Linked DNA regions of Tautonia rosea. The protein of the gene in region 2 interacts with the protein of the main gene of each other region in a pairwise test. Links are inferred from orthologs where the notes say so. Each region holds a gene or a part of one and is shown on either strand. Other genes may lie near its edges.

Region 1 (2,854 bases), on a different replicon or contig from region 2:
CCGCACAACCTGCGGATTGTTGAGAAACACCGCTCCCGGCTCAAGGCCCTGGAAGAGGCCAAGCGTTCCGACCTTCAGAACCTTGCTGCTCAACTCTCCCAGCGCTCGATCACCATCGAGGCCAACGCCAACGAGGAAGGCCACCTCTACGGCTCGGTCAACGCCCAGCAGATTGCCGCCGCCCTGGCGACCGATGGGGTCCAGATCGATGCCGAGAACGTCCGAATCGAGGGCCCGCTGAAGGAACTCGGCTTCTACAGCATCCCGATCCATCTGGGGATGGAGATCACCGGCGAGGTCAAGCTCTGGGTGGTCCCGACCCACGTCGAAGGGGACGAGGCAGGGGCCTGACCCCTGTGTTTGCCCTGGCAGAATCATTGCTCCAGGCAGGATCGTAACGATCACAAGGGCGTCAGTGGACCAGTCCTGGGTCTGGGACGCCCCTTTTCCTTCGTGTTGGTCCCCTGATCCGGCCGATCAAGAATACTGGTTGACGGCCGGCCGAACCGCAGCCTCCCTTACGTTTCGACAGAGCCATGGATTCGGCCCTGCGGCGATCGCCCGCTCTTGGCTTGATCCGCGAGGGGTCGGCCCGGCCATTCGCCGCCCGCGATCGGTCGGAGCTGCCTGCTGATGTCCCCCTACGCCAATGGTCACGGCAACGGTCATCATTCCCGAAACGCAGCCACGTCGTCGGCTCCGCCCGACGACCGTCTGCCCCCTCAGAACCTTGAAGCCGAGCGTGGCGTGCTCGGCTCCATCTTGCTCGACAACGAAGTCCTCCACGATGTCGTGCCGCTACTCCGGCCCGAGGACTTCTACCGCGATGCCCATCAGACGCTCTACACCGTCATCCGCGAACTGTACGACCTCGGTCGACCCGTCGATACCCTGCTCCTCGCCGAGGAACTCCAGCGCCGCGAACAATACGATCGCCTCGGCGGCGACGAGCTGATTGGTTCGATCATCAACAGCGTTCCCCACGCCGCCAACGCCCTGCACTACGCGGTCATCGTCCGAGAAAAGTCGGTCCTCCGCCAGCTCATCGGCGGCGCCCACGAGATCCTCAAGGATAGCTACGACAGCATCAAGTCGGCCGACGAGGTGCTCCAGAACGCCGAACGCCAGGTCTTCCGGATCGCCGAGGAGCAGGCCACCGGCGAGACCGTCGACCTGCAGGACATCGTCACCGAGGCCATGGACCGGATCGCCTTGCGGTCCGAGTCGCGGCACCCGATCACCGGAACCGCCAGCGGCCTGCTCGACCTCGACGACATTACGACTGGTTTCCAGGGCTCTCAGCTCATCATCCTCGCCGCCCGCCCGAGTATGGGTAAAACGGCCATTGCTTTGAATATCTGTGAGAACGTTGCCCTGACCCAGAACAAGGCCGTCCTCTTCGTCTCGCTCGAAATGGGCAAGCTGGAGATCGCCGACCGAATGCTCGGCGCCCGGGCCAAGGTCGATGGCCACAAGCTCCGCACCGGCCAGGGCCTCAACCAGCGTGACATGACCATGCTCGGCCGAGCCTATGACGAACTCCGGGCCGGTGCTCCCGTCCTGATCGACGACACCCCTACCCGCAACATGCTCCAGATCACGGCCAACGCCCGCCGGATCAAGCTTCGCCAGGCCAAGACCAGCCAGGACCTCGGCCTGATCATGGTCGACTACATCCAGCTGATCGAGCCCGACTCGGGCGAAGGGCGCGACAGCCGACAGGAGCAGATTGCCAAGATCAGCCGCCGTCTCAAGACGCTCGCCCGAGAGCTGAACGTCCCCGTCGTCGCCCTTTCGCAGCTCAACCGAGGCGTCGAAAACCGCGAGGACCGCCGCCCCCGCATGGCCGACCTTCGCGAGTCGGGGGCGATTGAGCAGGACGCTGACCTTGTCCTCCTCCTGCACCGCCCTGAATACTACGATCCGAACGATCAGCCCGGTATTGCCGAGCTGATCGTCGCCAAGAACCGAAACGGCCGCACCGATACCGTGAAGCTCACCTTCCTCAAGAACTTCATGCGTTTCGAGAACCTCGCCGCCGTCGCCGACGGCCCGATCGATGCCGGAACCTTCTGACCCCGATCGTGCTTCGTTCGATCCGGCGACGCCCCGGGCCTCGGAACTGGGGTGTCGCCGATCGACTCATGGGCGGCATCGAGCAATTGCCTCATCCGTGCTGATCGAGGCCGACCGGAACGCCAGCCCGTGCATCTCCCGCACGAACTGGTTGTTCGAGTCGCCCGTGTCACCCGACCAATCGACCAGGCGGCCGTTCGTGTCAAAGACGCAGACCGGAGGGCCGGAGACGATCGGCCCCCGGGGCCTCCCCACCCAGACGACATACGGCATCCCTTCGTGCTCGACCGCCGCGAAGCAATACGTCTCGGGCAGAGCGGCGATCAGGTCGTCGATCGTCTCCATCCCCTCGGGAGGCATGAACTGCTTCCAGGGGGGGCCGATGATCAGCAGGCCGAGAATCCCGAGCATCACGGCCGTGATGCCCCATTCGATCAGCCGTTGACGCCTGGTCGGCTTTGGACGGGGATCCTTCCTCATCAGTCGTCGCCCCGGGGAACTGATACGATCCGATCAAAAAACTCGAAGGTGTCCGGTAATGCAACCTGGACAATGACCAAATGCTCGATGTGGGGGTACTCCCGGTATTCAACCTGCTCCGACCCGATCGCTTCGAGGTCGTTCTGGAGTTTCCGGGCCGATCTTATCATGAAATCCTGATCACCAATGCCGATGAGCACAGGAATACGAGTAAGCCCCGGTACGTCGGCAACGGCTCCCCCACCACCGAGTGCGACCGCCCCTGCGTAGCGATTGGGCTCGCGAACAAGCGCATCGA
Region 2 (6,037 bases):
CCCCGAGCCGGCCATCCTCTCCCACAGCCAGCTCGTTGTTCCCCGGATGAAGGGCGATGTTCACCAGACCGTCATGCCCTTCGGCCCGAGCCCCGGCCAGGGCCATCCGCCACCAGAGGTACAGGTCCTCGCCGTAGTGCAGGCGATGATCGATCCCTCCGGCCCGCTGAAACAGCGCCTTCGAGAAGCAGACCCCCGAATTGCAGAGGAAGTTCCCCAGCTTCCGGAGCGTCGCCGGAAGGGTCTGCGATTCGACGGTTCCCGGTCCGGCGAGCGGGGTATTCCAGGGGAATCCCTCTCGCATCGTTCGGCCGAAGTCCCGGAAGACCTTCTTCGGGTACACGATCGTGTCGTCTCGCCAGGAGCCGCCCGGGACTGTCAGGAAGTGGAAGAATCCAGGCTCCAGCCAGTCATCCGAGTCGAGCACGCAGATCAGGTCCCCCGAGGCCGAGCGGATTCCGACGTCCCTCGGGATCGTGGCCGAGCCGCAAGGCTCGGGAATCTCGATGATCCGGACCCGGAAGCGGTGCTTCATCAGGTGCCCCTCGGCCAGCCGAAGGGCTTCGAGCGTCTCGGGGGGGCTGCCGTTGCTGACAAAAACCACCTCGATCCACGGATACGACTGATTGAAGATCGACGAGGCCAGGCGAATCAGCTCGGTCGTTCGGTCGTAGACCGGAACGACGATGCTGACCAGTGGTTCGGAAGTCGTCTGGGTCACTGTTACGCCGGTGCGGTCTCTCGACCGGTCGGCGCAGGGCTCCAACCAGGTGCCGAGCAGGGTCCCCTCGTGCTGCTCCTCGCCACGGTGCAGGTATAGCGAAGACCGAGAGAGCCCTTCCGCGTCAACCCAGTGAAACCGCCCTTCGTGGAAGAGAAACGCCGGTCGGCTCGAATCGCGCCGGGTCAACAGCGCGATCGGCTCGTTGCTCAGGACAAAACCGAGGGGCTCGGACTCGGACTCCGAGGTCCGGACCGGAGCCGGCCCGACCTCGATCTGAGGAACGTCAGCCAGGGCGGCTCGAACGGATTCGGCGAAGGCATGATCCGATCGGGCCGAGAGCGTGATCCGCAGCGCCAATCCCGCCGTTGCGAGCCTCCGGAGCGCATCGAGGAAGGCCGGGACCTCGTCGTTCTCATCCACGAACGCGGAAACGTCTGGCGGAATCGCCCCGATCACCTCGGCATCATCGGCAGGTTCGAAGGGCCAATCGAGCCCCCCTTGCTCGAAGACGATCCGATGGGCCTCAGTTCGGAAGGCGCAGGGGTCGGCTGCCACACGACGGCTTGGCCGAATGGCCGCGACCTCGTCGTTCAGGGCGTTGGAGCCGATCACCAGGGCGCCGACAGAGCCGGCCACGGCCTCGGCCGAATACGGTCGAACCTCGGCGAACAGGCGAGACGCCTCGGGACTGTTGCTGATGACTTCAAGATTGTACTGCGTGACGGTTGCCGCCAGCACTTCGAGCGCCACGGTCAGATCGGCTTGATGCGAGGGTCGATCGACCGAGAAATCCGCAGGGAGGACCAGCGCAAGCTTCGGCCTCCAGCGGTTGTGAACGCGTTGATTGGTCTCTCGGACGAGCCGAACCGCCGCCTGCCGGTCAAAGAACGCGCCCAGGATCTCGGTCCAGAGGATGCTTGCCTCGGCGGTATTCGCTGCGATCGCCGCTCGGAGAGGAACGTCCAGTAACGCACGCTCCTCAGGACGATGCACGCGAACCGGCTGTTCACGGCCGATTTGCGCCGCTGCCAACGCTCCCATAGTCCGGCTCCTCCGTGAGCAAATCGCACTCGGCTCTGTCGGCAGTGTCTCATTACGGAACACACCGACCCAATCGAGTGAGGCGACGGCGGACTATACTTGGAGGACCGGACAGGGGCAACGCCAATCGAGCCGTCTCCGGCGTTTCCCCCGCTTTTTCTGGCGTTACTACGGCGGGCGCCCGAACTTGCATCCATCTCCATACGGCGATCCATGAAGGGCTTGGACCATCGCCCAAGCCTTCGCCGCCCCCCTCGACCCGGCCCCGAGGGGAGGGCTCAGCCCCGCGTCAGGTCCCCAGCGCTCGCTCGACGGCTGAAAGGATCTGTCCCATCGTCTCGAAGCCGGCCAGCAACGACTGTCGCTGCTCGTCCTGAAGCCAGGCGCGGACCTTTTTCTCGGCCGAGATGACCGTCGAATGATTGCGGCCGCCAAAGTAACGGCCAATCTCACTGTAGGCCGCCCCGGTGTGCTTGCGGGCCAGGTACATGGCGAGCATGCGGGGATGGGTGACGGCTCGGGATCGGCCGTCGGACTTCAAGGCATCGGGCGGCAGGTCGAACAACGAGGCCACGGCCCGTTCGATGTCGCGCAGAGCGACCGCCTGCGCCGTGTGGCGGATCGTGTCGCGGAGGGCCGATTTCGCCAGGTTCAGGTCGAGCCGCTTGCCGGTCAAGGTGGCGTGAGCCAGCACGCTGTGCAAGGCCCCTTCCAGTTCTCGGACACTCGTCCGAAGGTGCTCGGCGATGTACGAGGCCACCGCTTCGGGCAGCTCAATGCCCCGCGCGGCGGCCTTTGCGTTCAGCAAGGCGCGCCGGGTGGTTGGATCGGGGGCGTCCAGCTTCACCACCATGCCGCCGAGCAACCGAGTTGCCAGCTCGTCGGAGAGCTTCGGAATGAGCCTCGGATGCTGATCGCTGGCCAGCACCACCGAGGCTCCCGAGGACACTAGCGCGTCAAAAGTGTGCTGGAACTCATCCTGCGTCGCTCGCTTCGAGGTCAAGAAGTGCACATCGTCGAGAATCAACACCTCGGCACTGCGGTAGCGGGAGCGAAAGGCGTTGAGCGTTCCGGCTCGCATCGCTTCGAGGAAGCTGTTGGTGAACGCCTCGGCCGTCTGATGGACCACCCTCATGCCGGGGTGCCGCCGCGCGATCGAATCGGCCACTCCCTCAAGGAGGTGCGTCTTGCCCAGGCCAATCCCACCGTGGATCACGAGCGGGTTGAACGCCGAGCCCGGCGACTCCGCCATCTCGATGCAGGCAGCCAGGGCCAGACGGCTCCCGGGTCCGGGCACGAACTGATCAAGCCTTCGGAGGGCCCTTGCCCGACGCGACCGGGGGTGATCGACCGGGGGCCTCGGCGCGGGCTGATCGACCGGAGCCGAGGGGGTCGACGAAGGCAACGGCACCGAAGGCCCCCGGCGACGGTCATCCGGCTGAGAGCGGTCGGGAGGGGCAGGAGCGACCTCGCCGACCCCCGGCTCCAGCTCATCGGCCACTTCGAAGGCTAAATCCAGGCGACGGCCGGCAACTTGCTCCCCTACGGCCGAAAGCTCGCGAGCGTACTTGCCCCGGATCCAGTCCCGGAAAAACCGATTCGGGACGCCAACGGTCAGGCAGTCCCCCTCGACGCCGAGCCGGACCTCGTCGCCGAACCAGAGACCGAAGCGAGACTCGCCGACTCGCTCCGCCACCGCCGCCCGCAAGGCCGGCTCATGCTCGAACCGCCGATCGACCATGATCGACCTCTCCCCCCCTCATCCGCGGAGTGCACCACGCGCCGAATCGCCCTTGAGACGACCGATCGGCCCAGACACGACGATCATCTAGGCAATGATCGCCCATCGGCCTGCCCGATCTTCAAGGACGGCACGACGAACCTAGGGGGATATGCGCCCCAATCGATCCGAAGTCAATCAGCTTCGAGGGGCGCTGGCGCCACCTGGCGCGAATAGGAAGTGGAACGCTCGCGCCAAGTTACGGCACGGCCCTTCCACAGGTCCGGCTGGCGCGATCCGGGCGCTCTCACGGCGCCTCGGTTGAGCCCGACGCCAACCTGAGCGATTCGTCGTGCGAGGTGCCGGGGGCGGCCAACGCCAGCGAACGCTCATACTCCTGCTGACGCTGCACCAGGCGCTCGGCCCTCCAGGGGCGCTCCGGCCAGGGCTTCGACGGCTCACTCAGAAGCGTCGCGAACAGGAACGCCACAAGCAGGGTCAGGTGCAATCGGACGTCCAGGAACCAACCCAACCAGAGGGCCATGAGACTTCCCTTCTCGAAGCGATCAACGCTTCGAACGGGCGGACGGACGGCGATCCCGGCCCCTCCCGCCTCGATCGCCGGAGGAGATTGGCATCATCATCGACCCGGGCAACGCCGCATCGCGCCCCGTTGACTTGAATCAACCTTAGGGCGCGCACCGCCACCTGTCGTCTTGATTTTTTTCGAGCGGGTTGGCCAGCGAGGCAGCGCCGGTGGCCTGCTCGATCAGTTATCCATCGCGCAGAAGCCGCCGCCGCAGCCCATGGCGCCGCAGCCTCCGGCGGGCATCGGGGCGTCGCAGACCGGAAGGGACGAGGAGGCCGCGCCGCTCGACCGGGCCGAGGCCGGCACGCTGAACTGCTTCGTCAGTTCCACGCTCCCGCACGACGGGCACTTGGGCGAGTCGCTCGCCGATCGAACAAGCGCCTCGAAGTCTCGATCACAGGTCTCGCAGTGGTATTCGTATAAGGGCATGGTCGTCAGGGGCTCCAGGCGGATCGGATCAAATCGTCGTTTGCGGGTCTGCGTCGATCGCATCACCGGCCCGATCCATTCGAGATGACGAGCTGTCGGTCGTCGGATCGGAGGGCATGTCGGTATTATAGAGGCCGAGGTTGCCGGGCCGTCAACGCAAGGTCCCGTCTCGTCCCGGTCGCTCCCTTTCGGTCGAGGAGACGACGCCATGCCCACCCTGCGCCCCCTCTCGCGCGACGAGGTTCGCAGCATCGACCTCCGGGCCGCCGACGAGCTGGGTCTGCCCACCCTCGTCCTGATGGAGAACGCCGGCCGAGGGGCCGCCGCTTGCCTCCGAGACGCCGCCGGACCCGAGCCGAGGCCCGTGCTCATCCTCTGCGGACCAGGCAACAACGGCGGAGACGGCGCGGTCGTCGCCCGACACCTCGACGCCTGGGGATGGCCCGTCCGCGTCCGATGGACCGTCTCCGCCGACCAGCTCCGGGGCGACCCCGCCGCCCAGCACGCCATCCTCCACCGCGCCGGGTTCGATCAACGCACCTTGACCGATACAAACGACCTCGCCACCGAGCTGTCCTGGGCCGACTGGGTCGTCGACGGCCTGCTCGGGACCGGCCTGACCCGGGCGGTCGAGGGCTTGCTCCGCGACATGATCGAAACGGTCAACGCCTCGGCAAAACCGGTACTCGCGCTCGACCTTCCCTCGGGGCTCGACTGCGACACCGGTCAGCCCCTCGGCGTTGCCGTCCGGGCTCAGGTGACGACCAGCTTTGTCGCCCGCAAGCGCGGCTTCGACGCGCCGGGGGCCTCCGACTGGACCGGCACCGTTCAGGTCGTCGAGATCGGCGTGCCCGGACTGCTGCTCGACCCGTTCCGATCACGAAGTTGATCGAGCACCCGAGCCACGCTCGGATGCAACGATCGGGCCGGCTCGACGGCCGAGCTTAACGACTGCTGAAGCTCTCGAGCCAGCGCCGCCGCCCGAGCACGCACGGTCGGAGCCACCTGAGACGGCCTCGGCAGAGCCGTTCGCAGATCCTCGACCGCCTGGCGGGCGGTGGTGACGATCGGTAGCTCGGCCGACGAGGTCGGCGCCGGGTCGCCGAGGCCGGGCCCGGGATCGACATTGGTCAGGGTGACGGTCACCGGTTCCTCGGCCCCAGCCGATTCGACAACCACCTCGAAGGTACCCGGAATTCCATTGGCAATCGCCCGGATCTCGGCGATCCCCTCCGCGTTGACCCGCGCCGGGTTGCCGACCAGCACGGCCGAGGCCCCCTCGGCCGGAGCCGTGAAGACGACCTGGCCCCCTTCGATCGCTCCCCCGCCCCCTTCCGCCACGAGCCGCACGACGATCGGCGCGGCGAACGGCTCGCCGGCCATCGCCTCCTGGCCGCTCCCCGACTCGACGAGGAGCGAAAACGGCAGGGCCTGGAGCGCCCCCAGATCGGTCGCCCCGTCGGACCGGGCGGCCCCTCGCATGTCGGTCTGGAACGCGGGGTTGAACAATCCCGCCCCGATGGCCGGGCTCCCT

The links. Proteins that work in one complex are often made in the same cells at the same time.
Region 1: the proteins of dnaA (region 2) and dnaB interact in binary tests that used the Escherichia coli proteins (3 or more experiments, as listed by UniProt). The link is inferred for Tautonia rosea from one-to-one orthologs.

The regions. Positions count from the first base shown.
Region 1 is NZ_JABBYO010000003.1:318,562-321,415, forward strand. It holds dnaB (replicative DNA helicase), read left to right. Parts: upstream 1-633; coding sequence 634-2,076; downstream 2,077-2,854. Other genes in the region: rplI (50S ribosomal protein L9), read left to right, coding at 1-351; HG800_RS06690 (hypothetical protein), read right to left, coding at 2,143-2,556; HG800_RS06695 (hypothetical protein), read right to left, coding at 2,556-2,854. UniProt on the Escherichia coli protein: The main replicative DNA helicase, it participates in initiation and elongation during chromosome replication. Travels ahead of the DNA replisome, separating dsDNA into templates for DNA synthesis.
Region 2 is NZ_JABBYO010000010.1:72,496-78,532, reverse strand. What follows is about bases 1,281-4,161. They hold dnaA (chromosomal replication initiator protein DnaA), read right to left. Parts: upstream 3,507-4,161; coding sequence 2,055-3,506; downstream 1,281-2,054. Other genes in these bases: HG800_RS18015 (hypothetical protein), read right to left, coding at 3,793-4,029; HG800_RS18025 (glycosyltransferase family 2 protein), read right to left, coding at 1,281-1,765. Outside these bases: more of HG800_RS18025, read right to left, coding at 1-1,280; HG800_RS18010 (FmdB family zinc ribbon protein), read right to left, coding at 4,255-4,566; HG800_RS18005 (NAD(P)H-hydrate epimerase), read left to right, coding at 4,712-5,392; HG800_RS18000 (choice-of-anchor Q domain-containing protein), read right to left, coding at 5,332-6,037. UniProt on the Escherichia coli protein: Plays an essential in the initiation and regulation of chromosomal replication. Binds in an ATP-dependent fashion to the origin of replication (oriC) to initiate formation of the DNA replication initiation complex once per cell cycle.